Regions from separate parts of the Allobosea sp. PAMC 26642 genome, predicted to be linked through region 1. Evidence: predicted binding sites of a transcription regulator. Region 1 holds the regulator's gene; the other holds the start of a gene.
What was found. The regulator PhoB, encoded in region 1, activates phosphate uptake and scavenging genes when phosphate is short. The targets are predictions, from matches to a motif close to TGTCATNNANCTGTCAT.

Region 1 (15,639 bases):
TTCACCGCCCAGACCGATGCCGGCGGGCATCTCCTGTTCTATACCGGCTCGTTCGCCTATGCCTCGGCGGAGCCGATCATCGCGGATTGGGCGAAGACCGCGCCGGTCGAAGAGGTCACGGCATTCAAGTCGCTGCGGGTCTTCAGAAAAACGGCCTGAGGGTGCCGGACCGTCGATCGGTCTGCGCCATGGCCGATGTCCCATCTGCTCCAATATCGCCGAAAAAGTTCACCTCACCCTCGGCATGAGCCCGGCGGATTCGCCGCGCCCTCCCGGCTTGTGCATTGCCGACAAGGCGCTATGTCTCACGTCCGGCGTGTGTCATGCGCGTCCTCGTTCCAACAGGGGTCTTGCGCGGCTGCGCCCGGCCACACCAGTCTTTCGAAAGTTCGCGTATGTCGTTTGGCCCGCAGGAGCCCGGGATGCCGCTGCGCAAGCGCAGCCGCTGGTGGTGGCTCGGCCCTCTCGCAAGCGCACTGATATTCTGCGCCTCGCTGGTGGTGCTCTGGTTCATCGTCAAGGAGATCGAGCCCGGCGAGTTGACGGCGGCGTTTCGCAATGCAAGCGCCCGGCAGGTCGGCTTGGCGCTCGGCTTCACCGCGCTGAGTTACCTGCTGCTGACCGGCTATGATGCGCTCGCCCTGAAGCGGCTGGGCCTGTCGATCCCCTATCGCACCACGGCGCTCGCCTCGTTCACCAGCTATTCGGTCTCCTTCACGCTGGGCTTCCCAATCGTGACCGGCGGCACGGTGCGCTACTGGATCTATTCGCCTAAGGGCGTGCGGGCCTCCGAGGTCGCCAGCCTCACCGTGATCGCAGGCCTGACCTTCTGGCTGGGCTTGGGTGCGATCCTGTGTGCCTGCATGTTCTACGACCCTGAGGGCGTCGCGCGCCTCGCCCGCGTCTCGCCGCTGGTGGTGCAGGGTGTCGGCGCCGCCGTGGGACTGGGGACGCTCGGCTATCTGGTCTGGATCGCGACCGGCGAGCGCACCGTGCGTGTCCGTGGCTGGAATCTGCCCTTGCCGGGCTTGGGCATCACGCTCGGCCAAATGGCGCTGGGCGCCTGCGAAGTCTGCGCTGCCGCCGCCGTACTCTTCGTGCTGCTGCCGGGCGGGCATAATCTCGACTATCCGAGCTTCCTGGCGGCCTATGTCTTCGCCTGCCTGATCGGCATCGCCAGCCATGCGCCCGGCGGCCTCGGCGTCTTCGAGGCGACGATGCTGATCGCGCTGAGCCAACTGCCCTATGAGGGCGTGCTCGGCGCGCTGCTGCTGTTCCGGATCGCCTATTATCTGCTGCCCTTCATCCTGGCGCTGGTCCTGCTCGCCCTGAACGAGATGGTCCGGCGGATCAGGCGACGGGAACGGTGAGCGATACCTCTCAACGCTCGCCGCCCTTGTCCAGATAATCCTCCGCGCTCAGCATGATCTTACGGTCGATCTCGCCAAGCGCCGCCTCGTCCTTGCCGGCATAGGGGATCGCGTCCAGCACGAGACGGATCGCGCTCAGCCGGGCGCGGAGCTTGTCGTTGGCCCGCAACACATGCCAGGGCGCCCAGTCGCTCGAGGTCTTGGCCAGCATCTGCTCGAACGCCTGCGAATAGGCGTCGTAGCGCGGGATCGCCTCGAAATCGATTGGCGAGAGCTTCCAGCGCTTCAGCGGGTCGTGCCAGCGGGCGTGCAGCCGCGTCATCTGCATCTCACGGCCGATCGTCAGGAACAGCTTGATCAGGCGGATGCCGTCGCGGGCCAGCATACCCTCGAAGGCGGGAGCCTCGCGCAGCAGCGCGTCCGTCTGCTGTGGCGTGCAGAAGCCCATGACGGCTTCCACGCCGGCGCGGTTGTACCAGGAGCGGTCGAAGAAGACGATCTCGCCGGCAGTCGGCATCTGCGCGGCATAGCGCTGGAAATACCATTGCCCCTGCTCGATGTCGGAGGGCTTGGACAGCGCCACGACGCGGGCCTGGCGCGGATTGAGATGCTGGGTGAAGCGGCCGATCGTGCCGCCCTTGCCGGCGCCGTCGCGCCCCTCGAAGACGATCACGATCCGTTCGCCGGTCTCGCGGACCCAGCTCAACAGCTTTTGCAACTCGATCTGGAGCGGCTCCAGTTCCCTGTCGTAGCGCTTGCGCTTCATGCGTTTGCCATAGGGATAGTCGCCGCTGTGGTAGGACGCATCGACGATCGCCTGCGGCAGAACCTCGGCCTCGATGTCGAAGACCGGTGCGGCAGGCATCGTCTTCGTGGAGCTTTTGGCAGCGCGCTTGGCGGCAGGCGGGGGGCGCTTTTCCTTCGGCGCCACGTCGATCATCCCTTTGAGCTTTGCTCCCGAAAATGCTTTCGCCATCGCCTTGCTCCCTGTTTCAGTCAGCAATCTAGACGCCCTCCCCGGTGAAGGGAATTGACGCTTGCGGGCGTTCCGATCAGGAAGGAGCATTCGGCGCTTCCCTGCCTGCCGCCTGCGCAAGGTTCTCGTGTCCCGATGCTCGATACGGTCGACCCCAATACCGGTCCAACGCTCGCTCTGATCGAGGCGCTGGGCGCCGCCGTCGTCCTGCTTGATCCGCAGGGCCTGGCCCAGGCGTTGAGCCCGGCGTTGCGCGCACTGGTGCCGGGCCTCGATATCGGCAAGCCGCTGACCGTGGTGATGCGCGATCCCGACCTGCTCGGGGCGGTCGACCAGGTCTCGCGCGAGGGCGGGCGGCGCGTCATCGAGCTGATCGAGCGCGTGCCGGTCGAGCGCACCTTCCGCATCCACATCGCCGCGCTGAAAGGCGCCGGCTGGCGGCGGCCCGTGCTGCTGACCTTCGAGGATCTCAGCGAGCAGCGCGTGACCGAGCGAATGCGCGTCGATTTCGTCGCCAATGCCAGCCACGAACTGCGCACGCCGCTGGCCTCGCTGCTCGGCTTCGTCGAGACTCTGCAGGGTCCGGCCCGCAACGATGCCGGCGCGCGCGACCGGTTCCTGGCGATCATGCGCGAGCAGGGGCTGCGCATGGCCCGCCTCGTCGACGACCTGCTCTCGCTCTCGCGCATCGAACTGCGCGCGCATCTGGCGCCCGACAGCCCGGTCGATCTCGCCGGCATCTCGCGCGAGATCGTCGACTCTTTGACGCTGATGGCGCGCGAGCGCAACGTCACGCTCCGGCTCGAGGTGCCACCCGAACCGGTCAAGGTCGCAGGAGATCGCGACGAATTGTTGCGGCTGATGGAAAACCTGGTCGAGAACGCGATCAAATACGGCAAGGCAAACGGCGAGGTCGCGATCGAGGTGCTCGGCGGGCCCGCAGAGGCCAGCGTCAGCGTGCGGGACGATGGGCCGGGCATCGCACCCGAGCATCTGCCGCGCCTGACCGAGCGCTTCTACAGGGTCGATACCGCCGCCAGCCGCGAGGCGGGCGGCACGGGGCTGGGGCTCGCCATCGTCAAGCACATCGTCCTGCGCCATCGCGGACGACTGACGATCGAGAGTTCGCTGGGGCAAGGCGCGACATTCCGTGCGATTTTGCCGCGCTTCGGGACGCAGCCCCGCAACACCGCATAACGGTTTGTGACAGCTTTGATGACGGAATGTCATGCACCTGTCATACTGAGGGTGTTCTGACGGGGCGCTGAAACTTGCGACCCAACGAGGACCCCTCAATGCGCAAAATTCTCATTCTCGCGGCGGCGACCGTCGGCCTGTCGGGCATCGCCCAGGCCGCCGACATCACCGGCGCCGGTGCGACCTTCCCCTTCCCGATCTATGCCAAGTGGGCCGAGGCCTTCAAGAAAGAGACCAATATCGGTCTCAACTATCAGTCGATCGGCTCTGGCGGCGGTATTCGCCAGATCAAGGCCAAGACCGTCGCCTTCGGTGCGACCGACGCCCCGCTCAAGGGCGAGGACCTGACCAAGGACGGCCTGATCCAGTTCCCGACCGTGATGGGCGGCGTCGTCCCCGCGATCAACGTCGCCGGCGTCGAAGCCGGCAAGCTCAAGCTGACCGGCCCGATCGTCGCCGCGATCTATCTCGGCGACATCAAGAAGTGGAACGACCCCAAGATCGTCGCGCTCAATGCCGGCGTGACCCTGCCCGACGCCAACATCAACCCCGTCTACCGTTCGGACGGCTCGGGCACGACCTATGTCTTCACCGACTACCTCTCCAAGGTTTCGGCCGAGTGGAAGTCCAAGGTCGGCGCCAACCAGTCGGTCCAGTGGGCTGTCGGCATCGGCGGCAAGGGCAATGAAGGCGTCTCGGCTTCGGTCAAGCAGGTCGCCAATTCGATCGGCTATGTCGAGTACGCCTATGCCAAGCAGAACAAGCTCAACTACGCGCTGCTCCAGAACGCGGACGGCAACTTCCCGGCGCCCGACGACAAGGCTTTCCAGGCCGCCGCCGCCAACGCCAACTGGAACGAGGCTCCCGGTTTCGGCATCTCGCTGAACAACCAGAAGGGCGCCGAGGCCTGGCCGATCACAGCCGCGACCTTCATCCTCGTCCACGCCAAGCCGGAGAAGCCGGAAGAAGTGCAGGCCGCGCTGAAGTTCGTCGACTGGGCCTTCAAGAACGGCGACAAGCTCGCTCTCGACCTCGACTACGTGCCGCTTCCGGCCGCCGTCAAGGATCAGGTCCGCAACGCCTGGAAGGGCGTCACCGACCCGGCCGGCAAGCCGATCTTCTGATCGTCGATCCAAGGGCGAAGCGGGATTCATCCCGCTTCGCCTCTCTCGACCCTCATCCCGAGGAGCGGTTTATTTCATACCCGCTCTTCGGGATGAGGGTTCGATCCAGAGATAACGATCGCTTTCGCCTCTCCCCGCCTCGCTTCTTCTTGCCTCGATTTGTTTTGCTTTGACCGGAGTTCCACGGATGACAGCCGTGACAAACCAAATGGACATCCCGGCTGCGCCGATCCAGCGCAAGACGCCCAAGGGCACCTTCGACATCATCTTCCGCAATGCGAGCTTCCTCTCGGCACTCTTTGTGCTCGTGCTGCTCGCCGGCATCATGTTCTCGATGGTGGTCGGCGGCTGGCCTGCCTTCCGCGAGATGGGCATCGGCTTCATCACCTCGAGCGTCTGGGACACCCAGAACGACCAGTACGGCGCCTGGCCTGCCATCGTCGGCACGCTGTCGACCGCTTTCCTGGCGCTGGTGATCGGCGTGCCGCTGTCCCTGGGCATCGCGGTCTACCTGACGCAGCTCGCGCCGCCCTGGTTCAAGCAGCCGGTCTCCACCGCGATCGAACTGCTCGCCGCCGTGCCCTCGATCATCTACGGCATGTGGGGCCTGTTCGTCTTCGTGCCGCTGTTCGCGGCCTATGTGCAAATTCCGCTCTCCAACATCGTCGAGGGACTACCGATCGTCGGCACGGTTTTGTATTCGCGCTCGCCCTCGGGGCTCGGCATCCTGACGGCGGGCATCATCCTCGCCTTCATGATCATCCCCTTCATCGCCTCGATCACCCGCGACATGCTCGACCAGATCCCCTCCGTGCTGCGCGAGAGCGCCTATGGCATCGGCGCGACGACCTGGGAGGTCGTGCGCCACGTGCTTGTCCCGCAGGCCGGCGTCTCGATCATCGGCGCGGTCATGCTGGGGCTGGGCCGCGCGCTCGGCGAGACCATGGCCGTGACCTTCGTCGTCGGAAATGCGAACCGCCTCTCGGCCTCGATCATGGATCCGGGCTCGACGATCGCCTCGCGTATCGCCAATGAATTCAACGAGGCCATGGGCCTGCAGCTCAACGCGCTGATCGCGCTCGGCTGCATCCTGTTCTTCGTCACCTTTGTCGTCCTCGTCATTGCGCGCATCCTCGTGTCGCGCGTCAAAGCCTACTGAGCGAGCTGGTCATGAGCCTGACGACACCGTCCACCGTCCGCGCCCTTCCCCATGCCGAATGGGGCCGCGTCCGCCAGTCGCGCCGCACCGCCGACAAGCTGATGCGCGTCATCGCCACCGGCTTCACCTTCCTGGCGATCTTCGTGCTGTTCTGGATCCTCGGAATGCTGATCGTGAAGGGCATCGGCGGGTTGTCCGTCGCGACCTTCACCCAGGTCACGCCCGGCCCCGGCTCCGAGGGCGGCGGTCTCGCCAACGCCATCGTCGGCTCGATCGTGCTGACCTTCCTCGGCATCGTCGTGGCGACGCCGATCGGCGTTCTGGCAGGGACCTATCTCGCCGAATACGGCAAGGGCTCGAAGCTCGCCGACCTGATTCGCTTCATCAACGACATCCTGCTCTCGGCACCGTCGATCCTGATCGGCCTGTTCGTCTACGTCATCATGGTCGAGCCGCTGGGCGGCTATTCCGGCTGGGCCGGCGGCGTGGCGCTCGGCATCATCGCGATCCCGGTGATCGTGCGCACCACCGAGGACATGCTGCGGCTCGTGCCCGGTCCGCTGCGCGAGGCAGGCTCGGCGCTCGGCGCGCCGCCCTCTGTCGTGATCACCTCGATCACCTGGCGGGCGGCGAAATCCGGCATGGTCACCGGCATCCTGCTGGCACTCGCCCGCATCGCCGGCGAAACCGCGCCGCTGATCTTCACCGCGCTGAACAACAATTTTTGGTTCTCGCCCACGCTCAAGGGCGGCGTCTCCAACCTGCCCGTGACGATCTACCAGTTCGCCTCTGCTCCTTATGAGAACTGGCAGGAGCTCGCCTGGGCCGGTTCGCTGATCATCACGGTCTCGATCCTGCTGCTTTCGATCATCGCCCGCCGCATCGTGCGCGGCTCCAAGTAAAAGCCGACGCCAAGACCCGTCGCGTCCGATCTGAAGGAACCTGTCGATGCTTTCGACTCTTGAACTGAGCCCGCAATCGCTCGACGCCGATGCCCCCGTCCGGATCGCGGTCAAGAACCTCGATTTCTACTATGGCGAGCACAAGGCTCTGAAGAGCATCAACCTCGACTTCCGCGACCGCCATGTCACGGCGCTGATCGGCCCCTCGGGCTGCGGCAAGTCGACCCTGCTGCGCATCTTCAACCGCATCTACTCGCTCTATCCGGAGCAACGCGCGACGGGCGAGATCATGCTCGACGGCCGCAACGTCATCTCCAACGACATCGACGTCAACGAGTTGCGCTCGCGCATCGGCATGGTCTTCCAGAAGCCCACACCCTTCCCGATGTCGATCTACGACAACGTCGCCTTCGGCATCCGCCTGTATGAGAAGCCGCCGAAATCCGAGCTCGACGACCGCATCGAGGGCGCCCTGCGCCGCGCCGCGCTCTGGGATGAGGTCAAGGACAAGCTCAAGGCGTCGGGCATGGGCCTTTCTGGCGGCCAGCAGCAGCGCCTGTGCATCGCGCGCACCATTGCGCAGAAGCCCGAGGTGATCCTGTTCGACGAGCCGACCTCGGCGCTGGACCCGATCTCGACCGGCAAGATCGAGGATCTGCTGGAGCAGCTGAAGACCGACTTCACCATCGTCATCGTCACCCACAACATGCAGCAGGCGGCGCGCATCTCGCAGTACACCGCTTTCATGTATCTCGGCGAGGTGATCGAGTTCGCTCCGACCAACACCATCTTCATGAACCCCGCCAAGAAGCAGACGCAGGACTACGTCACCGGCCGCTTCGGCTGAATCGAACTCCGCTCTGCACAGGGACACACGCCGATGACCGACCATATCGTCCGCTCCTACGACGCCGAACTTGAAGCGCTGCGCCGCAGCCTTGCCGAGATGGGCGGGATGTCCGAGCGTATGCTCGGCGATTCCACCGTGGCGCTGGTGCGCCGCGATACCGCGCTGGCCCAGAAGGTGATCAGCGCCGACCAGCGCCTCGACAACCTGCAGCGCGATGTCGAAGAACGCGCCGTGCTGACCATCGCGCGCCGCCAGCCGCTCGCCAACGATCTGCGCGAACTGATCTCGGCGATCCGCATCGCCTCCGACATCGAGCGCGTCGGCGATCTCGCCAAGAACATCGCCAAGCGCGCCGTGGCCATCTCCGGCCAGTTCCAGCCGCCGCACCGCGCCGTGGTCGGGCTGGAGCATATGAGCCGCCTCGTCCAGGCCCAGCTCAAGGACGTGCTCGACGCCTATGCCGCTGGGAACGAGCAGAAGGCGATGGAAGTCTGGCACCGCGACGGCGAGATCGACGCGCTCTACACCTCGCTCTTCCGCGAGTTGCTGACCTACATGATGGAAGATCCGCGCAACATCACCTTCTGCACGCATCTGCTGTTCTGCGCCAAGAACGTCGAGCGTATCGGCGACCACACCACCAACATCGCCGAGACGATCCATTATCTCGTCACCGGCGAGTCGCTGGACCTGAACCGGCCCAAGCTCGACACGACCGATATCAGCGTCGAGGCAGTGCTCGGGAGCTGACACCCGTCGCGTCATGGTCGGGCTTGACCCGACCATCTCGGACACCAGAGGGTTCTGGTGTGAGGGATTCTCGGGTCAATCCCGAGAATGACGCGCAGGGAACCGCCCAACATCTGGAAACCCGCCATGCCCGCACGCATCCTGATCGTCGAGGACGAGGAGCCGCTAACGCTGCTCCTGCGCTACAATCTCGAAGCCGAGGGCTTCGAGGTCGACAGCGTTGCGCGCGGGGACGATGCGGAGCTGCACCTGCGCGACAACACGCCCGATCTCGTGCTGCTCGACTGGATGCTGCCCGGCCTGTCGGGCATCGAGCTCTGCCGCCGCCTGCGGGCGCGGCGCGACACCGAGCGCGTGCCGATCATCATGCTGACGGCTCGCGGCGAGGAGACCGAGCGGGTGCGCGGTCTCGCCACCGGGGCCGACGACTATGTCGTCAAGCCGTTCTCTCTGCCCGAGCTGATCGCGCGCATTCAGGCGCTGCTGCGCCGGGCCAAGCCGGGCCACGTCGCGGGGCTGCTGGCAGCCGGCGATCTCGAACTCGACCGCACGACGCGGCGCGTGCGCCGCTCGGGTTCCGAGCTGCATCTGGGACCGACCGAGTTCCGGCTGCTCGAATTCCTGATGCAGGCGCCGGGCCGGGTCTATTCGCGCGCTCAGCTGCTCGACGCCGTCTGGGGCCGCGACGTCTATATCGACGAGCGCACTGTCGACGTCCATGTCGGACGCCTGCGCAAGGCGATCACGCCGGATAATACGAAAGACCCGCTGCGCACCGTGCGCGGCGCCGGCTACGCCTTCGACGAGACATTCGCTCGGGGGTGAGGCGTTCGCGTCGCGCGGCGGCCCTGCGTCCATGGCGATTGCGAACGGCGTCCGGGTCTGGTCCCTTGCATCATTCGCCATGAAGGACGCTTTCCCATGCTCACCCGCAATCTCGGTCGCTCCGGCCTTCGCGTTTCGCTCGTCGGCCTCGGCTGCAATAATTTCGGCGGCCGGATCGATGACGACGCGGCACGCAAGGTCGTCGATGCGGCGATCGAGAACGGCATCACTTTGTTCGATACCGCCGATGTCTACGGCAATCGCGGCGGCTCCGAGACCGTGCTCGGCCAGTTGCTCGGCGCGCGCCGCAAGGACATCGTGCTGGCGACGAAGTTCGGCATGGACATGAACGAAGCCGGCACGATGAAGGGCGGCTCGCGGCACTACATCATGAACGCGGTCGAGGCTTCGCTGAAGCGGCTGAAGACCGACTGGATCGACCTCTACCAGATTCATCGGCCCGACTCGCTGACCCCGATCGAGGAGACGCTGCGGACGCTCGAAGACCTGATCCGTCAGGGCAAGGTGCGCTATATCGGCTGCTCGAATTTCGCGCCTTGGCAGGTGGCGGATGCCGCCTGGACGGCGCGCGATCTGGGCGTTACCGGCTTCGCCTCGTGCCAGGACGAGTACAGCCTGCTCAAGCGTGGGGCCGAGAGCTACCTGCTGCCCGCCACCCGTCACTACGGCATGGGGCTCCTGCCGTATTTTCCGCTGGCCAACGGCCTTCTCACCGGCAAGTACAAGCGCAACGCCCCACTGCCGGAGGGCGCGCGCATGACGCGCGAGGCGCCGCGCGCTGCGGAAGTCCTGACCGACGCCAACTGGGACAAGACCGAGAAGCTGGCGGATTTCTGCGAGTCGCGGGGCCGGACGCTGGTCGAGCTCGCCTTCTCCTGGCTGGCGGCCCAGCCGGTGGTCTCCAGCGTGATCGCAGGCGCGACCAGGCCAGAGCAGATCGCGGCGAATGTGAAAGCAGCTGACTGGGTGCTGTCGCCCGAGGATCTGGCCGAGATCGATACGATCACGAAATAGGGCGCTACCGTCATTCTCGGGCGACGCGAAGCGCAGACCCGAGAATCTCAGGACGAGAAGGCACTGTCGAAGAGATGCTCGGGTCAAGCCCGAGCAGGACGCCATGGCCACTCCTGACAGCTTCTTGCGGATCGCGCCGCCTCTGCGATAGACCGCCCGGCGCCGGTTGCTTATGGTCCGCGCCATGAGCGAGACAGCCCCGAACGCCGCCGCCCCGGACCTCAAGCCCGGCGACCATCTCTTCCTGGTCGACGGCTCGAATTTCATCTTTCGGGCCTATTTCCAGTCGATCAACCAGGACCGGAAATACAATGCCCGCTCGGACGGGCTGCCCTCGGGCGCGGTGCGGCTGTTTGCCACCAAGCTCTTCCAGTTCGTCAAGGACGGCGTGCTCGGGGTGAAACCGACGCATCTCGCCATCATCTTCGACAAGTCGGAGAACTCGTTCCGCAAGGAGATCTACCCGGCCTATAAGGGTAACCGCTCCGAGCCGCCGCCGGACCTGATCCCGCAATTCCCGCTGATGCGCGCGGCGGTGCGGGCTTTCGGCCTGATCCCGGTCGAGCAGGATGTCTACGAGGCCGATGATCTGATCGCGACCTATGCAAGGCAGGCGCGCGAGGCCGGGGCCGACGTGCTGATCGTCTCGGCCGACAAGGATCTGATGCAGCTCGTGGGTCCGGGCGTGGCGATGTACGACCCCGCCTCCGGCGACGCTAAGAAGGGTGCCGGCTTCAGGCCCGAGCGCAAGATCGGCGAGCCGGAGGTGGTCGAGTATTTCGGCGTGATGCCCAACCGCGTGGTCGATGTGCAGTCGCTCGCAGGCGATGCGACCGACAATGTGCCCGGCGCACCCGGCATCGGCATCAAGACGGCAGCCCAGCTGATCGGCGAATATGGCGATCTCGATACGCTGCTGGCGCGCGCCGGCGAGATCAAGCAGCCCAAGCGGCGCGAGACGCTGACCAATCCCGAGATCGTCGAGAAGGTGCTGATGTCGCGCCGGCTCGTCAGCCTGGTCGATGACGTCAAGGTCGAGACGCCGCTGTCACATCTGACGCTGAGCCAGCCCGACCCGGCGCCGCTGATCGCTTTCCTCAAGGCGATGGAATTCACCACCATCACCAAGCGGGTGGGCGAGGCTTACGAGGCCGATGTCTCGGCGATCGAGGCCGATGCGGATTTGGCGCCCGGAGGCTCCCGTGCGGCCGAACTCAAGGCGCTTTATGTCGGCGCCGATGCGGCGGGCACCGGGCCGTCGCTCTCGCTGGCCGCCAGTGCGGCGGTGACGCAGCCCGGTGCGGCCACACCCGCGACCGACGGCGCGTCGACCCCAGCCGACCTCGCCGCCGCGCGCAAGAACCAGGCGCTGGCGCAGAAGATCGACCGCGCGAGCTATGAATGCGTGCGGACGCTTGCCGATCTGGAACGCTGGATCGGCTGGGCTTTTGAGGCTGGGGTCGTTGCGCTCGATACCGAGACCAGTGCGCTCGACGCGATGCAGGCCGATCTCGTCGGGATTTCGCTCGCGGTGGCGCCCGACAAGGCCTGCTACATCCCGCTGCAGCATCGCGGCGGCACGGATCTGTTCGGCGGCGGCATGCTGGAAGGGCAGATTCCGCTCGACGATGCGATCGCGGCGCTGAAGCCCCTGCTCGCCGATCCCGGCGTGCTCAAGGTCGGCCAAAACATCAAATACGACCTCGTGCTGCTGCAGCGCTACGGGTTCGTGGTGGCGCCGATCGACGACACGATGCTGATTTCCTACGCGCTCGATGCCGGCAGCAATTCGCATGGCATGGACAGGCTGTCGGAGCTGCATCTCGGCCATGAGACAATTACCTATGGCCAGGTTGCCGGCACCGGCAAGGCGCAGGTGAGCTTCGACAAAGTCGCGCTCGACAAGGCGACGGACTATGCCGCCGAGGATGCCGACGTGACGCTCCGGCTCTGGAGGGCGCTGAAGCCCCGGCTTGCGGCCGAGGGCAGGACCACCGTCTACGAGACGCTGGAGCGGCCTTTGATCGGCGTGCTTGCCCGCATGGAGGCGCGCGGCATTGCAATCGATCGGCAGATCCTGTCGCGGCTGTCGGGCGAGTTCGCGCAGTCTCTGGCGCGGCTCGAAGACGAAATCTACGAGATCGCAGGCGAGAAATTCACGATCGGCTCACCCAAGCAGCTTGGCGACATCCTGTTCGGCAAGATGGGGCTCGCCGGCGCCAAGAAGACCGCGACCGGCCAGTGGGCAACGGGTGCGGGCGTGCTCGAGGACCTCGCCGAGCAGGGCCATCCGCTGCCCTCGAAGATCCTGGAATGGCGCCAGCTCGCCAAGCTGAAATCGACCTACACCGACTCCCTGCCGGCCTATGTGAACCCGCAGACCCGGCGGGTGCACACCTCCTTCGCCCTGGCCGCGACGACGACCGGCCGGCTCTCCTCCTCAGAGCCGAACCTGCAGAACATCCCGATCCGCACCGAAGCCGGCCGCAAGATCAGGACGGCCTTCATTGCCGAAAAAGGCCACAAGCTGATCTCGGCCGACTACAGCCAGATCGAATTGCGCCTGCTCGCCCATATCGCCGAGATCCCGCAGCTGCGTCAGGCCTTCGCCGACGGGATCGACATCCATGCGATGACGGCGTCCGAAATGTTCGGCGTGCCGGTCGCCGGGATGCCGAGCGAGGTGCGCCGGCGCGCCAAGGCAATCAATTTCGGCATCATCTACGGCATTTCGGCCTTTGGCCTGGCCAACCAGCTCGGCATCGGGCGCGAAGAGGCGAGCGCCTATATCCGCAAATATTTCGAGCGCTTCCCCGGCATCCGCGACTACATGGACGCGACCAAGACCTTCGTGCGCGCCAACGGGCATGTCGAAACGATTTTCGGGCGTATCTGCCATTTCCCGGCGGTGGCCTCCAAGAATCCCTCCGAGCGGGCCTTCGTCGAGCGGCAGGCGATCAACGCGCCGATCCAGGGCTCGGCCGCCGACATCATCCGCCGGGCCATGATCCGGATGGAGGGCGCGCTGGCGGCGGCGAAGCTCGATGCCCGCATGTTGCTGCAGGTGCATGACGAACTGGTCTTCGAGGTCCCCGACGCCCAGGTCGAGGCGGCCCTGCCGGTCATCACCAGGGTGATGGTCGATGCACCGCATCCGGCGCTGCAGTTGCGCGTGCCGCTGCAGGTCGATGCAAGGGCTGCCGGCAACTGGGACGAGGCCCATTGACGGCATGGCCGGTGCCGGAAGCCGCGCGCGTTCCGGCAACCATACCGGCCGATTTCTGCTCTCGGCGAGTTGTCTTGCCTCGGAAACGGTGGCTCTGTTAAGTCACCTTCAGACATTCATGCCCAAGACGTGGCTCTTTCAGCAGGTGCTGGCAGGATATGGACACCGTTCGCAGCGCGGATGCCAATAATCTGGGACTGCTGCTGGCCGTGCTGGCGCCGGTCGCCGTGCTGTCGACCGCGATCGGGATTTTCGATCTCCAAGCAGGGCTGATCATCTTCGGGGCGATGGTCGTCCCGTTCCTGACCTATGCCGGCTACAAGGGTATTCTCGGCGAGACGAGCTTCGGTACCGTGCTGGCGGTCGCCCTGATCTTCGTCCTGTGCGCCAATTTTCGCTATCGCGAATATGGCGAGAAGAGCATCGATTTTCAGGTTGCGCTCAAGCTCTTGGCCATCATGGCCGTGATGGCCATATCGGCGTTTTCCTTCAAGCAGATCGTCAACAGGCTGTATCTGTACGGATTGTTCTACTGGTATCTGTTTCTGGGCTTTCTGGTCATCTCGTCTTTGTATTCGATGGCCCCGGCGCACTCCCTGACCTCGACGGTTTCGCTGATCGGGGGGTTCACCTTCCTGTGCTATTGCTGCGTCAAGTTCGGCTCCGAGCAGACGATCAAGATCGTGGTCTGGTCGGGAATGGTGATGGCCGTAGTTTCGCTGGTCGTCTACATCCTCTTCCCGTCCTTCGGGCGCATGAGCGACTGGTACGGCAACGAGTTCGTCGTGACGTCGCGGCTCCAGGGCATCTATGGTTCCTCGAACGGCGCGGGCTCCTCGGCAGCGACCGGGGCGTTCCTTGCGATGACGTTCTACGCCAAGCAGAAATCGGCGTCCCGGCTGGTCCTTTACGGCGGAACCTTGGCGATGCTGCTGTGCATGGTGCTCAGCAACAACCGCATGGCGGTGATCGCGCTGGGCGTATCCGTCGGACTGAACTACATCTTAGCCAAGGATTTCGGCAAACGGCTGCTCGTTTCTCTCGCCTTCCTGATGGTCGCCGTGTGCCTGCTCATCCTCTTCCAGGAGGAAATCTTTTCGCTGGTCTCGCGTTCGGGCGATAGCGAGGAGATCACCAGCGCGACCGGTCGGACGCGGATCTGGCCGGTGGTCATCGACCTTTGGTACCGTTCTCCCATCATCGGATGGGGCTTTTCCTCGGCACAGCATATCCTGCCGATCCACCCGGATCTGTTCCTGGCCGCGGCCCATGCCCATAATGTCTATCTTGAAATCCTGTTCAGCACCGGCATCATCGGCTTCGGCCTGTTCATCTGGTGCATCCTGACGACGATCGTCCTGTGCATCCGGATCGGCGCCCGCAGAGAGCTGTCTCTCTTTGCGTTCTTCATGGTCTACGGACTGACCGAACCTCTTTTGAACGGCCCGATCAGTTATCCGATCTTCGCCTGGTTCCTGATCGTCGTATTGCTGTTCCACAAGGCCAAGACCGTCATGGACGGCGCCGAAGAGCCGACGATCGATCTGCCACGGCTGCCGCATCTGCGGCTGCTGCGCCCGAACTAGAGCGATGCTGGTCGAGCCGCCGCTGCTGTCTCCAGCCTTCGACATATCGCCCTGACGCACCGGGCGGATCGACTGTCGAAGGTGCGGCCAGATTTCGAATTGTCACGCCAGCGTTGCAGGTCGAAATCTTCGATCGCGCCCAGCTATTCGACCTCTGCGGCCATGTCCGTGATTAACTAACAACTTATAAACGACTAGAATTCGACTGATTATGTGCGCCTATTCGCCACTCATGCAGCCTAAGAAGGCGGCAGAGGAAGATCGATCGTTCTCGACGGAACACGGTCTGCGAGGGACGCCATCATGACGCTCACACGGAAAACGTTTCTGCGGTCGCTCCTGGCCGGGGTCGTCACACCAGCCAGCACGCTGATCGAATTGTCGTCGGCCACGGCGGTCGCCGCCAATGTGCCGCGTCCGGCTATCGGCGTGTATACCGGTTATGGACTGTCGCCCGCAACCGCGGAAACCAGTGTCAAGAATTTCGAAAAGATTATCGGTCGCACGGTCGACTTCATCTCCGACTACGGCTCGGACAGGGACTGGGTCGACGCCAGGACATCTCCGGCGCATTCGATCCGGACGTGGCGTGAGGTCACGGTCGGCAGTCCGCGCAAGCTTCTCTGGAACCAGCCGCTG
Region 2 (15,639 bases), 2.3 Mb from region 1:
GTAATGCGCCAGCAGCATCTGCATGGCGACGCCCTGCCCCGGCCGTCGTAGCAACGGCAGGATCGCAATCGTCATCGGCAGGAAGCGCAACGAGGCGAAGCCGATCGACAACGCGATGGCGGTCCAGGCGGCGCCGGTGGCGATCGAGGCGAAGAAGATCACCTGGGAGGGCCCGGCCCAGACCAGAATCGTCGATAAAACAGCGACTTCGATCGGGTAGCCGATATCGCGAGCGAGCGAGCCGACGCTCACCAGCGCGAGCCCCACGACCCAGGCCGGCAGCATCAGCGCATCGCGAAAGCCTTGCGCGGCGATGCGGAGCGAGCTCTGGTCGGAAGAGGCGGTCATCGATCCTTCGGGTCAGCGGTGCCGAAGCACCCATGTGCAGACCCTTCATGCGCAAGCCACGGCGCTTGCGATATCACCGCTGTCGCTACCCCTCCCTGCGTCCGGCGCAATAACGACGGCAAACGGTCAGTGCATCCCCTTCATGGCGAGGCCGATCAGTTCGTTGCCGAAATCGATCAACTCCTTCGGGATGCCGCCGACCGCCTTCACGCCCAGATAGATGAGATAGATGAAAGCAGGGACGAGAATCCAGCCGAGCACTTCCTCGAACATCTTGCGACGACGGCGACGACGGTCGCGCTTCTCGAACCAGCCCGGCCGCTGCCTGGATGCACCGACTGGCGAATGCGGCGCGGGCTCGTTGGCCTGCGCCGCCAGCGTAGCGGATTTGCGCTTGAAAAACACCGGATCAGGCCTTTGTCAGCGGAACCTTGGGCACGCTTCTGACGCCGCGCTGCGCCTTGGGCGGTTCGCCGCCGGGCTTCCCGCCATCGTCATTTCTTCCGGCGCCGCGAGGTAACCCGGACGGCGCATCCTTGCCTGCGGCGGCGCTTGCCTTGGCCCGCGGCTTCGAGGCCCGTTTGGCCGCTGCTGCCGCAACGTCCTTCTCCGGCTTGGGCTCGACGGGACCATCGGGGAACTCGAGGCCGAGCACCTTGATGCCCGTCTCGGACTGGACCACGACGACCTTGACCGCTCCGCCGTTCTTCAGGCGGCCGAATAACACCTCGTCGGCCAACGGGGTCTTGATGGTCTGCTGGATCAGGCGGGCCATCGGACGCGCGCCCATCGCCTCGTCATAGCCGTTCTCGACCAGCCATTCGCGGGCCTCGTCGGAAAGCTCGATCGTGACGTTGCGGTCGGCCAACTGGGCTTCGAGCTGGAGCACGAACTTGTCGACGACGCGCGACACCACATTCTTCGGCAGATGGCCGAAGGAGACCACCGAATCCAGACGGTTGCGGAATTCCGGAGCGAACAGCTTGTTGATCGCGTCGGTATCGTCGCCCTCGCGCTTCTGGCGAGTGAAGCCATAGGCGTTGCGGGCCATGTCGGCGGCACCGGCATTGGTCGTCATGATCAGGATGGTGTTGCGGAAATCGACCTGCTTGCCGTTGTTGTCGGTCAGCTTGCCGTGATCCATGACCTGCAACAGGATGTTGAACAGGTCGGGATGGGCTTTTTCGATCTCGTCGAGCAGCAGCACGGAATGGGGATGCTGGTCGATCTTGTCGGTCAGGAGACCGCCCTGGTCGAAGCCGACATAGCCAGGAGGCGCGCCGATCAGCCGTGAGACGGTGTGGCGCTCCATGTATTCCGACATGTCAAAGCGGATCAGTTCGACGCCGAGCGAGGTCGCGAGTTGGCGCGCCACCTCGGTCTTGCCGACGCCCGTGGGACCGGCAAACAAATAGCAGCCGATCGGCTTCTCGCCGTCGCGCAGGCCGGCGCGGGCCAGCTTGATCGACGAGGACAGTGCCTCGATCGCCTTTTCCTGCCCGTAGACCGTGCGCTTCAGCGTATCCTCGAGGTTCCGCAGGACTTCGGCGTCATCCTTGGAGACCGTCTTGGCCGGAATGCGCGCCATCGTCGCGATCGCGGCCTCGATCTCCTTTACGCCGATCACCTTCTTGCGCTTGTTCTCGGCGACCAGCATCTGCGAGGCGCCGGTCTCGTCGATCACGTCGATCGCCTTGTCGGGCAGCTTGCGGTCATGGATGTAGCGCGCCGACAGCTCCACGGCGGCCTTGATGGCGTCGTTGGTGTAGCGCAGCTTGTGGAACTCCTCGAAATAGGGCTTCAGCCCTTTAAGAATCTCGATGGCGTCCGGGATCGACGGCTCGTTGACGTCGATCTTCTGGAATCGCCGAACCAGTGCCCGGTCCTTCTCGAAATACTGGCGGTATTCCTTGTAGGTGGTCGAACCGATGCAGCGCAGCCCGCCCGAGGCGAGCGCCGGCTTGAGCAGATTCGAGGCATCCATCGCCCCGCCCGAGGTCGCGCCGGCGCCGATCACCGTGTGGATCTCGTCGATGAACATGATCGCCTTGGGATGGGCCTCGATCTCCTTCATCACCTGCTTGAGGCGTTCCTCGAAATCGCCGCGATAGCGCGTGCCGGCGAGCAGCGTGCCCATGTCGAGCGAGAAGACCGTCGCGTCCTCCAGTACCTCGGGCACCTCGCCACGGATGATCTTGAGGGCGAGACCTTCGGCGATGGCGGTCTTGCCGACGCCGGGGTCGCCGACCAGCAGCGGGTTGTTCTTCTGGCGGCGGCAGAGGATCTGGATCGTGCGCTGCACCTCGGCCTCGCGGCCGATCAATGGGTCGATGCGGCCATCGCGCGCCTTGCGGTTCAGATTGACGCAATAGGCGTCGAGCGCGCTTTCCTTCTTCTTCTTGTCCTTGTCGGCATCCCCACCGCCCTGATCGGCGGCGCGCGAATCGCGCTGCTGCTCGGGTTCCTCCTCGACGCCGCGCACCGGCCTGGTCTCGCCGGCGCCGGGGCGCTTGGCGATGCCGTGGCTGATGTAATTGACCGCGTCGTAGCGGGTCATGTCCTGCTCCTGCAGGAAATAGGCGGCGTGGCTCTCGCGCTCGGCGAACATGGCGACGAGCACGTTGGCGCCGGTCACCTCCTCGCGGCCCGACGACTGGACATGGATCACGGCCCGCTGGATCACGCGCTGGAAGCCGGCGGTAGGTTTGGAATCGTCGCGGCCGTCGGTGACCAGATTGGTCAGTTCGGCGTCAATATAATCGACCAAATTGCGCCGCAGCGTGTCGAGATCGACGCTGCAGGCACGCATGACCGCAGCCGCGTCCTGATCGTCGACCAGCGCGAGCAACAGATGCTCAAGGGTGGCGTATTCGTGGTGACGTTCGTTGGCGAGCGCCAGGGCGCGGTGAAGCGCCTGTTCGAGACTGCGCGAGAAACTCGGCACGGATTGCGCTCCTATTCCGATGTCAGAGGGGTGAGCGAACTCAAAACGCTACTTCTTCTCCATCACGCATTGCAGAGGATGCATGTGCTTGCGGGCGAGGTCCATCACCAGCGTGACTTTGGTCTCGGCGACCTCGTAGGTGAAGACGCCGCATTCGCCGACACCGTTTTGATGCACATGCATCATGATCTGCGTCGCAGCGGCGCGGTCCTTCTGGAAGAACCGCTCAAGCACGTGGACGACGAACTCCATCGGCGTGTAGTCGTCGTTGAGCAGCAGCACGCGGTAGAGATTGGGTTTGCGGGTGCGGGTACGGGTCAGGACCGCGGTGCCGGTTCCGTCACGACCGCCGTCGGTGGGCGAAGACGGCCGCCTGGGACGATCGGCCATCCGCGTCGCCGTGCGACCGACCTGAGACGGCATGATCGCTGCGCTGAAGCCTGTGCCGTCGCCTTCCTGCGTCATGATCGCCGCCGTTGTCCTCAAGATCGATCCCTAACCGTCCCACCCGAGATAGTGCTTCGCCGGGGAATTTACAGACCTCGCCTCCGGTTCGCCAGTCCGTTCGGCAGGATGCCGCATGTTATTGGCTGAAGGGTCGGCAAGGCGCCCGGATGGGCGGCTTGACCGCGAGGCCTTGCGGGACCTAAGCCCGCGTCCTGCAACCGGAACGCCGCCATGACCGCCCATGCCATCGTCTCGATCGGCAACGATCTCGCCAACCCCGTGCGTTTCGGCAACAGCCTGCCGCTGTCGCTGATCGCCGGCCCGTGCCAGATGGAAAGCCGCGACCATGCCCTGGAGATGGCGTTCGCCTTGAAGGAGGTGTCGGTCAAGCTCGGCATCGGCATCGTGTTCAAGACCTCCTTCGACAAGGCCAACCGGACCAGCGTAAGCGGCCAGCGTGGCATGGGGCTTGCCGCTGCCCTGCCCGTCTTTGCCGAAATCCGCGAACGGACGGGCCTCCCGGTTCTGACCGACGTGCATGAAGCGAGCCAATGCGCGGCTGTCGCCGAAATCGTCGACGTGCTTCAGATCCCGGCCTTCCTGTGCCGCCAGACCGACCTTCTCGTCGCCGCCGCCAGGACAGGGCGGGTCGTCAACGTCAAGAAGGGTCAGTTCCTGGCACCCTGGGACATGGTCAACGTCGCCGCCAAGATTACCGAGAGCGGCAATCCCAATGTCATGCTGACCGAACGCGGCGCATCCTTCGGCTACAATACGCTGGTCACCGACATGCGCAGCCTGCCGATCATGGCCGAAATCGGCGCTCCGGTGATTTTCGATGCAACCCATTCGGTGCAGCAGCCCGGTGGCAAGGGCTCGTCCTCCGGTGGCCAAAGGGAATTCGTGCCTGTCCTGGCGCGCGCGGCCGTCGCTGTCGGCGTCGCCGGCGTGTTCATCGAGACGCATCCCGACCCAGACGCCGCACCCTCCGACGGTCCCAACATGGTCCCGCTGGCGGAGTTCCCTGCGCTGATTGCAGAGCTGCAAGACTTTGATCGCCTTGCCAAGCGTGCGGCGCAGCATACTCTGGCTTATGTCTGACTCTCCGGCCAGCCCGTCAAAGCCCGATGTCCTTCGTCGCCTGATCCTGGTGCTGGGAGCCTGCGGCTTCGCATCGACCTTCACCATGCGCCTGGTCGATCCGCTGGTGCCGACATTGGCCTTCGATTTCGGCCGGACGATCGCTCAGATCGCGGCGATGGCGACGGCGTTTTCCTTCGCCTATGCCGTCGGCCAGCCCTTTCTCGGGCCGATTGCCGATTCCGCGGGCAAGCTCAAAACGATCAGCGTGTGTCTCGGCCTGCTCGCGATACTGTCCGTGAGCGCCGCCTTCTCGCCGAGCTTCGAGATCCTGACAGTGGTCAGGGCGGCCACGGGCGTCGTCGCCGGCGGTGTGATTCCCGTTGCCATGGCGGCGATCGGGGACCGAGCCCCCATGGCGGAGCGACAGGTCCTGCTCGGGCGCTTTCTCGTCATCATGATCGTCGGTCAGATGGCCGGCGCTGCCTGCTCGGGACTGATCGCCGAACATCTGGGCTGGCGCACCGTGTTCGTCGTAGCCGGCGCGGTGGCGGCAGGCGCGGCGCTGCTCGTCGTTCTGGTGCTGAAGCCGCGGCCCGATGCCGCAAGACCGCCGCTGAGCTTCAAGGGAGCACTAGCGAATTACGGCGTCGTCTTCGCCAACCCGAAGACGAAACTGCTTTATGCCCTTGTCATCACCGAAGGCAGCCTGATCTTCGGTATGCCTCCCTATGTCGCCGCGATCCTGCAGGAGCGGTCGGCGATAGGCCCGTCGCTGGCCGGTATCGTGATTGCCGGTACGGGATTTGGCGGCATCGTCTACGGCATCTTGACGCGCATCCTGGTCGAGCGCCTCGGGCCGGCCCGCATGACCGTCAGCGGCGGCCTGCTGATGGCGATGGGCTACGTCCTGTTTTCGCTGCCGTTTTTGCCATGGTGGACGGCAGTGGGCTTCTTCATGCTGAACGGCTTCGGCTTCTTCCTGATGCACGGCACGTTCCAGGCCCAGGCGACGGAACTTGCACCGACGGCCCGGGGCTCAGCGGTGGCGCTTTTCGCCTGCGCGCTGTTCATGGGCCATGCGATCGGGCCTGTGCTGATGGGCATCGCGCTGCATCTGCTGGGAACGACGGGGGCGATCCTGTTCTTCGCCTGCGGCATCGGGCTGCTCGGTGTCATGACGCCGCGGATCTTGCCGCTGGCGGGCAGCCGAACCTGATCAGCGGCCGCGATAGGGCGCGACGCCCTGATCGGGAACCCAGACACCTTCGGGCTGCTTGCCCGTCTGCCAGAACACGTCGATCGGGATACCGCCGCGCGGATACCAGTAGCCGCCGATGCGGAACCAGACCGGCTTCAGCAGCTCGACCAGCGTTTTGCCGATGCCGATCGTGCAATCCTCGTGGAAGGCGCCGTGGTTGCGGAAGGCTCCGAGATAGAGCTTCAGCGACTTCGATTCGACCAGCCAGTCGCCGGGCAGATAGTCGATCACCAGAATGCCGAAATCGGGCTGGCCGGTGACCGGGCAGATCGAGGTGAATTCCGGGCAGGTGAAGCGCGCGAGATAGCTTGTGCCGGCATGGGGGTTGGGCACGCGGTCGAGGCGGGCTTCCTCGGGCGATGCGGGCAGCGCCGTTGCATGGCCGAGTTGGAGGGTCGAAGCATCGAGGGTCATGTGCGGGTTCCGGTTTTGCGCATCACCTAAAGACTGCGCGGCCCGTTGAAAACCCACGGCAGTGACGATCGATCAATTTGCAGGGCGGGGGCGCGGCGACGAATGCTGATGCGCGATCCGCGCCGTCGTACCCGATCCGATCATGACGAAGCTGTAGCGGGCGGGCACCGTGAAGGGCTGTCCGTCGCCACGTGTTCCGCTGAATTCATAGTAACCACTCATCACCACCGCGCCGGCACCAGCTTCCGCTACGACGGGATCGCCGACCGGCTTCACCTGGTTCTTCGCGCGCAATGCCGGCGTGAAGTATGCTTTCAACGCCTCGGTGCCGATGGCGAGATTCGGACTGGTCGTGCCGTGCACGCTGGCATCGGATGCGTAGATCGCCAGAAGACCGTCGAGATCGCCCGCATTGAACAGGCTCGTCCACTGGGCGAAGAGATCCAAAGCATCGTCTTTCGGGGCAGCCTTGACCGGTTGGACGAGCAGAGTTGTTACGGCCGCGCATCCTATCAACAAGGCCGGGCCCTTCATGACGAAACTCCTTTGGCTGGTGCGAGGCGATCCGCAAGCAATAATCCCTCCAATGGGGCGATGCGAGATCAAATCATGCTCCAAGGCTTCCCGTCCGGCACCTGCTTGGCTAGAAGCGCGTCATCACCGCCGCCCCAAGCCGCCCCGGAGCCTCTCATGACCGCGATCATCGATATCATCGGCCGCCAGATCCTCGATTCCCGCGGCAATCCGACCGTCGAGGTCGATGTCGTGCTGGAAGACGGCTCGATGGGTCGCGCTGCCGTGCCGTCAGGCGCCTCGACCGGAGCGCATGAGGCCGTCGAGCTGCGCGACGGCGACAAGAGCCGCTATCTCGGCAAGGGTGTGCTGAAGGCGGTCGAGGCGGTCAACTTCGCGATCGCCGAGGCGCTGGTCGCGATGGATGCCGAGGACCAGGTTGCGATCGACGAGGCGATGATCGAACTCGACGGCACCGAGAACAAGAGCAAGCTCGGCGCCAATGCGATCCTCGGCGTCTCGCTCGCCGTAGCCAAGGCCGCAGCCGAAAGCGCCGGCCTGCCGCTCTACCGCTATGTCGGCGGCACCTCGGCCCGTGTCCTGCCCGTGCCGATGATGAACATCGTCAATGGCGGCGCCCATGCCGACAATCCGATCGACTTCCAGGAGTTCATGATCATGCCGATCGGCGCGCCCTCCTTCTCGGAGGGGCTGCGGATGGGCTCGGAGATCTTCCACACGCTGAAGAAGAAGCTCCACGACGCCGGCCACAACACCAATGTCGGTGACGAGGGCGGCTTCGCGCCGAACATCAAGTCGGCGGAAGCGGCGCTCGACTTCGTCATGCAGGCGATCGAGGCGGCCGGCTACAAGCCCGGCGAGGACATTGCGCTGGCGCTGGATTGCGCCGCGACCGAGTTCTTCAAGGACGGCTCCTATGTCTACGAGGGCGAGCGCAAGACGCGCGATCCCAAGGCGCAGGCGAAGTATCTCGCCAAGCTCGTCGGCAATTATCCGATCGTCTCGATCGAAGACGGCATGTCGGAGGACGACTGGGAGGGCTGGAAGGCGCTGACCGATCTCGTCGGCTCGAAGTGCCAGCTGGTCGGCGACGACCTCTTCGTCACCAACGTCACGCGGCTGTCACGCGGCATCAAGGAGCGGACGGGCAACTCGATCCTGGTCAAGGTCAATCAGATCGGCACGCTGACCGAGACGCTGGCCGCCGTCGAGATGGCCCAGCGCGCCGGCTATACCGCCGTGATGTCGCACCGCTCTGGCGAAACCGAGGATTCGACGATCGCCGACCTCGCGGTCGCGACCAATTGCGGGCAGATCAAGACCGGCTCGCTCGCCCGCTCGGACCGCACGGCCAAGTACAACCAGCTCCTGCGTATCGAGGAAGAGCTCGGCGCGCAGGCGGTCTATGCCGGCCGGGCGGCGCTTAAGGCACTCGCCTGATCAGCACCTAAAGGCGCGGCAGAAGGCCGGACGCCTGCGACAGTGTCCAGATTCCGGCCGCGCCGACGGTTCCGACCGCGCTCGACATGACGCTCCCAACCCGGGCGAGCGTCGATGGCGTCGCGTCGCCGGATGGCGATGCCGGCGCGGATGCCTGGGAAACGGTTGCGACCTGTCCATCCGGAGCCATCAGGCGCGCCGGCCTGATCGGCATCGGCGCTGATTCGGCGGTTTTCGATCGTTCGAGGGGTGCGATGGGTTTCCGCTGCGGCGCGGCCAGCGCCACGACCGGGTGAGTCTCGGTGCTCCGGGCGCGGGCTGACACAGGCTCTTCGAAGACGACCTGCGGCCAGCCGGTACTCATCGGCATGGCGAGGCTTGCCGGCGTCAGCAGAACCGAGGCCATTCGAACATCGACGTTCGAGGCGGCATCGCGATGACGAATGCCGATCTTGCCGTCGGGGGCGACCGGCGAGACCCAGCCGCCGGGCTCTTCCTGTTGCATAACGGTCTTCGCTTTTGCCGCCTCCCCGGACTGGAACAGCTCGGGCGCGGCCAGAAAGGCGGCGGCGACCGCCGAGGCTGCGATCGAGATGGCGACCTGCCCGCCGAACTCGCGAGCGAGCAGAGCCGAAGTCGAGGCGATTGAGCGTCGTGGCATCGATGGTGATCCTGTTGCCGGTGTAGAAGCGCTGAATCGCCGGGCGCGAGAAAGGCCGAACCGAGGAGCAATTGCGGTCGAATGTCTCCGCTTGTTTCTGCTGCAATGCGAGACGGCGCGCAGGCGTCATGCATGCGTGCCGCTAACGGACATGCTTCGTTCGGCGCTATGCCTAGGCCCATGCATCAGATCGTGCCTCTTTCGAGCGCCGCAACGGCGCGTGCGCGCCGCCGGACACGGCTCGCTATCGCGGGAATGCTGCTGACCGTCCTGATCTTCGGCTCCAATTTCGTGGTCAGCCGCTATGCGGTTCTTAACGGCCTGACCCAATACGATCTGCTCGCCCTGCGCTTTGCGACTGCGGGCCTGCTGCTTTTGCCGATCTTCCTGAAGCCCGGTCTCGCAGCTTGCGGCGGCGTCGGCTGGAAGCGCGGCCTCCTGCTGGCACTGACCAGCGGGTTTCCAATGACCTATCTGATGCTGACCGGCCTCACCATGGCGCCGGCAGCGCACGGCGCGACGATCGGACCCGGCACGGTCACGCTGATCGGCATCATCGGCAGCGTCGTGCTGTTCGGTGCGGTGCTCTCGCGCATGCTCGTCCTGGGGATCGTGGGCGTGCTGGCGGGTCTTGCATGCCTGGGCATCGCCGGCAGTACCGGCGCCACGAGCGGCACCCTGCGGGGCGATCTGTGCTTTCTCGGCGTCGGCCTGCTCTGGGGCTTCTACCCCCTGATGATCCAGCTCTGGAAGGTCGAGGGTCTCAAGGCCGCCGCGATCGTCTCCGTGCTGTCGATGGCCTATCTGCCGTTCTACGCCGTGTTCTTTTTCCGGGGTTTCGACATCGCGCCATGGTGGGTGCTGGGCGCGCATGCACTTTATCAGGGCGTCGTGAACGTCATCGTCGGCCTGTGGATCTGGGGCTGGGCCTCGCATGTGCTGGGCGCCGCCGTTGTCGGACGTTTCCCGCCGCTGATCCCGGTGACGGGAACGCTGCTCGCTATCCCGGTGCTCGGCGAAATTCCCGGCCCGTTGCAGGTGACCGGCTTCGCCCTGATCATCGGCGGTCTTTTCGTCGCCTCATGGCGCCGCCCGGCGCGAGCGTCGGGCGTTGAGCATCAAGGCAAGGTTCCAGCCGACGCAGATGCAAAGCCCGACCGCCAGGGCAGCCCATGAGCCGAGCGCCCCGGCGCTCAGGTGGACGCTTGCGAGCGCCAGCCCGAAGCCGATCAGGCCGAGCGCCGAATTCGCGATGACCGCGGCCACGGCCGGTCCGCCGATACGTGGCTGAAGCATCGCGATCATGCTCGATAAAACCACGGGAAAGGCCGCGAGCATGCCGGACCACGTCGGGCCGACATGGCTGCTCACGGTGGTGACGGTGCCCGCCAGCACCGCGACGCCTGCCGCTCGCAGCGGGATCGCATACCACGGCCGCCCGGCAGCACTGCTGGGTTGCGCCGCCAGGTAGGGCCTGAACAGGATATGCAGGCCCACGAAGCCCAATACTGTGGCGCAAAGCACGACGAGGAAGGACGGCTCGACGAGGCGCAGGCCAATGGCGAGCGCGAACCAGGCCGCCATGGCTCCGGAAAGGCTGGCGAGCGTCGCGAAGCGCTGCGCCATCAGCACATAGACCAGCGACAGGCCCGTATTGGCGAGATTGGCCTGCATGCTGCCGAGCGCGCCTGCGGCGAGGAAGGCCGGATCGTGCTCGAGCGCCAGGAAAACATAGACGGGACCGGCCGAGATCGGCAGCGTCGCAATCATCGCCGCGACGACCGGGCCGGACCGTTCGGCCAGAAGCGAGCAGCCCACGACAACGGCAGCGGCGACCGCCATCTTGGCGACCAGCATGCCGATCCAGGGATCGATCACGCCGGCTCGCCGTCGTTTTCGCTAGCTGTCTCGCCCCTTGCCCAGCCCGCCTTGGTCTCGGCGACGAAATCGGCGAGACGACCGGCCGCGATCGCGGCACGAAGGCCCGCCATCAGATCCTGATAATAGGCGAGGTTGACCCAGGTCAGCAGCATCTTGCCGAGCATCTCCTCGGATTTGACCAGATGATGCAGATAGGCGCGCGCATAGGCGTTGGCCGCAGGACAAGACGATTGGGGGTCGATCGGCCGCGGGTCTTCGGCATGTTTGGCGTTCTTCAGGTTCATCCTGCCGAAGCGCGTGAAGATCTGGCCGTGGCGCCCTGCCCGCGTCGGCATCACGCAGTCGAACATGTCGATTCCGCGCAGGACCGCCTCGACGAGATCGTCAGGCGTGCCGACGCCCATGAGATAGCGGGGCTTTTCGGCCGGCAGATGCGGCTCGACCGTCTCGATCATCGCCAGCATCACGTCCTGCGGCTCGCCGACAGCGAGCCCGCCGATGGCATAGCCCTTGAGGTCCATGGCGACGAGTTCCTTCGCGCTCTCGATGCGCAGGCGCGGCACCGCCCCACCCTGGACGATGCCGAAGAGCGCCCTGCCCGCCGGGTTGCCGAAGGCCGCCTTGCACCGCTCCGCCCAACGCAGCGACAGCCGCATCGCCTTCTCGGCCACGGCATCCTCGCAGGGCAGCGAGACGCATTCGTCGAGCTGCATGACGATGTCGGAGCCTAGCAGGTTCTGGATCTCGACCGAGCGTTCGGGGCTCAGCATGTGCTTCGAGCCGTCGATATGGGATTGGAAGGTGACGCCCTCCTCGGTGAGCTTGCGAAGATTCGCCAGCGACATCACCTGGAAGCCGCCCGAATCGGTCAGGATCGGGTGCGGCCAATTCATGAATTCATGGAGGCCACCAAGCCGCGCGATGCGTTCGGCTCCCGGCCGCAGCATCAGGTGATAGGTATTGCCGAGCACGACGTCGGCGCCGAGCGCCTTGACCTGCTCGGGATACATCCCCTTCACGGTCGCGGCCGTGCCGACCGGCATGAAGGCCGGCGTGCGGATGACGCCACGCGGCATCCGAATTTCGCCGGTGCGGGCGGCGCCGTCCCGGCCAAGCAGATGGAAGCTGAATTCGGTCGTCATGGGGGTGGGAGGTAGCGCAGGGAGGCTTCCGGCGAAAGGGCGGGCGCGAGGTTCTCACATGCGGAAGCTGCACGCCTCCCGCGGCGACCAATGCGCCGGATGCCGTCACGGCACCGTCATCACAGGCTCCTAGCAACAGTGTCTGCTGCACGCCCGGCGTCCGGCCTGCCCCGTTTTGCGAGGAGTTCGCGATGAAGCCTCTGGTCCTTCTTGCTTTCGCTGGTGCGCTGCTCGCGTCCTCAGTCTCACCGGGCCAAACGGAGCCCCTGACCGGGGCTGGCTCGACCTTCGCCTTTCCGGTCATCGGCAAATGGGCGCAGAACTACAGAATCGCCAAGTCCGACGGGGCCGAGATGGTCCCGCTCGACATCGGGGTCGATTACGAGCCGGTCGGCTCGCTTGGCGGCGAGGTCCGCGTGACCCAGCGCGCCACCGATTTCGGCACGAGCGACCGGCCGCTCTCGCCCGAGGAACTGACCCGGACGGCCCTCGTCCAGTTCCCGATCGTGATGGGCGGTATCGTTCCCGTCGTGAACATCGACGGCATCAGTCCCGGCCAGATCAGGTTCACCGGAGCGCTGCTCGCCGATATCTATCTCGGCAAGGTCAAGCGCTGGTCGGACCCCGCGGTCGCCGCCGTCAATCCCGATCTCAAGTTGCCCGACGCCGCGATCAACGTGATCTACCGATCGGACGGCTCGGGCACGACGTTCAATTGGACCGACTATCTCAGCAAGGCCAGCCCCGAATGGCGCGACCGGATCGGCGCCAACACGCAGGTGGCCTGGCCGACCGGCGTCGGAGCAGAACGTACGCAGGGCGTTGCAGGTGCCATAGGGCGGATCAAGAATTCGATCGGATACATCGAGCTTGGCCAAGTGCTGCGCGCTTCGCTGGCCTATGGGCTGGTGCAGAACAAGTCCGGCAATTTCATCAAGGCCGACGCCGCGAGCCTGCAAGCCGCCGCCGCCAGCGCCGAATGGGCCTCGACCAAGGATTTCGCGTTGATGCTGACCGACGCGCCCGGCGCCCAGGCCTACCCGATCGTCGCGACCACCTTCGCGTTGGTGCCGAAGCCGCTGACGCCGCGCACCCGCGAGGTTCTGAACTTCTTCCGACTCTCGCTCGAGACAGGCGGCGCCGATGCAACGGCCCTCGGCTATGTGCCTTTGCCGGATGCTCTGGTGAAGCAGGTCAAGGACTACTGGGCGGCAAACCTCAAGCCCGCGAGCTGAGCGCCGCTTCGTAGATCTCCGGCTTGAAGCCAATGAGGGTACGGCCGCCGAGATCGAGTACCGGGCGCTTGATCATCGAGGGCTGCGCCAGCATCAGCGCGACAGCCTTCGCCGCGTCTAGCTCTTGTTTGTCCGCGTCCGACAAGGCACGGAAGGTGGTGCCGGCGCGGTTCAGCACCGTCTCCCAGCCATGCTCGGCGATCCAGCGCTCCAGCGAGGCGCGGTCGATGCCGGCAGCCTTGTAGTCGTGGAAGGCATGGGTGATCCCGTGCGTGTCCAGCCAGGCACGCGCCTTCTTCATCGTATCGCAGTTCTTGATGCCGTAGATCGTGATGCTCATGTGGATTATCCCGGGGCGGTCAGCATCGGTCGAGACCGGCTGCGAGTGGAATGACAAGGTACCGCTGGCGATTCAACATCCACCCGATTTCGCAGCGCGTCGATGCCCGGCGGTTGTCTTCACGAACGCCTCAAGCCGCGTGCTTCACCGATCCCTCGACGACGACGTAGGGCTGGTCGCCTTCCAGCACCTCGACGCGGGCGCGCACGCCGTAGACATCGGCGAGCAGCGCGGGCGTCACGATCTCGCGCGGCGGCCCCAGGGCGACCATGCCCGCATGCGCGAGGACCATGACCTTGTCGGCGAAGCGCAAGGCCTGGTTGATGTCGTGTAGCGAGATCAGGACCAACATGCCGCGCTCGCGCGCCAGCCGGCGGACGAGCGAGAGCACCTCGAACTGGCGATGCAGGTCGAGCGCGCTGGTCGGCTCGTCGAGCAGAAGGATGTCGGGCTCGCGCGCCAGTGTCTGGGCGATCGAGACGAGCTGGCGCTGCCCTCCCGACAGCTCGCCTAGCCCGCGGAAGGCGAGATCCTCGATCTCCAATTCGCGCAGCACCGCGTCGATCCGCTGCAGTTCCTCGTCGCTGACCGACCAAGAGCCGCCCTGCTTGAAGGCGAGCAGGATCGATTCGTAGACGGTGAGGACGGCGTTCACCGCCGTATCCTGCGGCAGATAGCAGGCGCTGGGCTTTGCGCGCCCCGCCACGATGCTCCTGCCGGAGATGACGATATCGCCGGCGCCCGCGACCAGCCCGGCGATACGCCGGAACAGGCTCGACTTTCCCGCCGCGTTCGCGCCGATGACGGCCACGACCTCGCCCCCCGTCAAGGCCGGCGCGTCGATGCCCTGCAGCACCATGCGGCGGCCATAGGCGACGCCGACACCCCTTAGCGTGAGGCTCACCATGCGCGTTTCCGGCTTGACATGATGAGGCTGAAGAAGAAGGGCACGCCGATCAGGGCGGTGACGACGCTGATCGGGAAGATCAGGCCCGGGATCAGCGATTTCGAGACCACCGAGGACGCAGAGAGGATCGCAGCTCCAGCCAGCGCCGAGGCCGGCAAGAAGAAGCGCTGATCCTCGCCGATGACCATGCGCGCAATGTGGGGGCCGACCAGCCCGATGAAGCCGATCGTTCCGACGAAAGAGACCGGCACGGCCGCCAGCAGGCTGACCAGCAGCATGATCTCGAGCCGCAGGCGCCTGACGTCGATGCCGAAGCTCGCCGCCTTGTCGTCGCCCAGGCGCAGCGTCGTCAACGCCCAGGCGCGGCGGAAGAAGAAGGGCAGGCTCAGGGCGAAAACGCCGGAGGTTATGGCGAGCTTGTGCCAACTCGCCTTCGTCAGCGAGCCCATCATCCAGAAGACGACGGCGCCCAGCGCCTGTTCGGAAGCGAAGAACTGCAGCAGCGCCAGCAGCGCGTTGAAGGTGAAGACCAATGCGATGCCGAGCAGGATCACCGTTTCGGTGGTGACGCCGCGCGACTGGCTAAGCATGTGGATGAGCAGGGCTGCGCCCATCGCCACGATGAAGGCGTTGATCGGCACGATATAGTCCGCCGCGATTGGCAGGAGCCCGACGCCGAAGACCAGCGCGAGCGCCGCCCCGAAGCTCGCCGCGGCCGAGATGCCGAGCGTGAAGGGGCTTGCAAGCGGGTTGTTCAGGATGGTCTGCATCTGCGCACCGGCGACCGCCAGCGACGCACCGGCGACGACGGCCATCAGCGCCACCGGCAGGCGAATATCCCAGATCACTACCCGCAACGCGGCCGGAACTCCGGCGGGATCGATGAGTGCCTGGAGCACCTGGCTCGCGCTGTAACGAGCCGGCCCGACCATCAGATCGACGACGAAGCTCGCGAGCAGCAGGCCAAACAGACCAACCAGAATCAAACGGCGGCGCAGCGTCAGC

Region 2: the regulator PhoB is predicted to act here: its motif matches at 12,256-12,272, upstream of pstS (phosphate ABC transporter substrate-binding protein PstS).

The regions. Positions count from the first base shown of each region.
Region 1 covers NZ_CP014301.1:4,500,579-4,516,217, reverse strand. Annotated here, with positions in the region: gene AXW83_RS21620 (hypothetical protein) at 1-159, shown strand, start outside; gene AXW83_RS21615 (lysylphosphatidylglycerol synthase domain-containing protein) at 423-1,370, shown strand; gene ppk2 (polyphosphate kinase 2) at 1,381-2,310, opposite strand; gene AXW83_RS21605 (ATP-binding protein) at 2,482-3,543, shown strand; gene pstS (phosphate ABC transporter substrate-binding protein PstS) at 3,642-4,667, shown strand; gene pstC (phosphate ABC transporter permease subunit PstC) at 4,855-5,826, shown strand; gene pstA (phosphate ABC transporter permease PstA) at 5,838-6,728, shown strand; gene pstB (phosphate ABC transporter ATP-binding protein PstB) at 6,775-7,575, shown strand; gene phoU (phosphate signaling complex protein PhoU) at 7,609-8,328, shown strand; gene phoB (phosphate regulon transcriptional regulator PhoB) at 8,455-9,153, shown strand; gene AXW83_RS21570 (aldo/keto reductase) at 9,250-10,188, shown strand; gene polA (DNA polymerase I) at 10,373-13,414, shown strand; gene AXW83_RS21560 (O-antigen ligase family protein) at 13,573-15,000, shown strand; gene AXW83_RS21555 (glycosyl hydrolase) at 15,304-15,639, shown strand, end outside.
Region 2 covers NZ_CP014301.1:1,262,015-1,277,653, reverse strand. Annotated here, with positions in the region: gene AXW83_RS05955 (AzlC family ABC transporter permease) at 1-348, opposite strand, end outside; gene AXW83_RS05950 (hypothetical protein) at 475-753, opposite strand; gene clpA (ATP-dependent Clp protease ATP-binding subunit ClpA) at 758-3,292, opposite strand; gene clpS (ATP-dependent Clp protease adapter ClpS) at 3,341-3,682, opposite strand; gene kdsA (3-deoxy-8-phosphooctulonate synthase) at 3,971-4,840, shown strand; gene AXW83_RS05930 (MFS transporter) at 4,833-6,038, shown strand; gene queF (preQ(1) synthase) at 6,039-6,494, opposite strand; gene AXW83_RS05920 (nuclear transport factor 2 family protein) at 6,567-7,028, opposite strand; gene eno (phosphopyruvate hydratase) at 7,185-8,468, shown strand; gene AXW83_RS05910 (hypothetical protein) at 8,476-9,129, opposite strand; gene AXW83_RS05905 (DMT family transporter) at 9,322-10,305, shown strand; gene AXW83_RS05900 (hypothetical protein) at 10,210-11,007, opposite strand; gene tgt (tRNA guanosine(34) transglycosylase Tgt) at 11,004-12,152, opposite strand; gene pstS (phosphate ABC transporter substrate-binding protein PstS) at 12,344-13,387, shown strand; gene AXW83_RS05885 (ArsC family reductase) at 13,371-13,727, opposite strand; gene AXW83_RS05880 (ABC transporter ATP-binding protein) at 13,858-14,634, opposite strand; gene AXW83_RS05875 (FecCD family ABC transporter permease) at 14,628-15,639, opposite strand, start outside.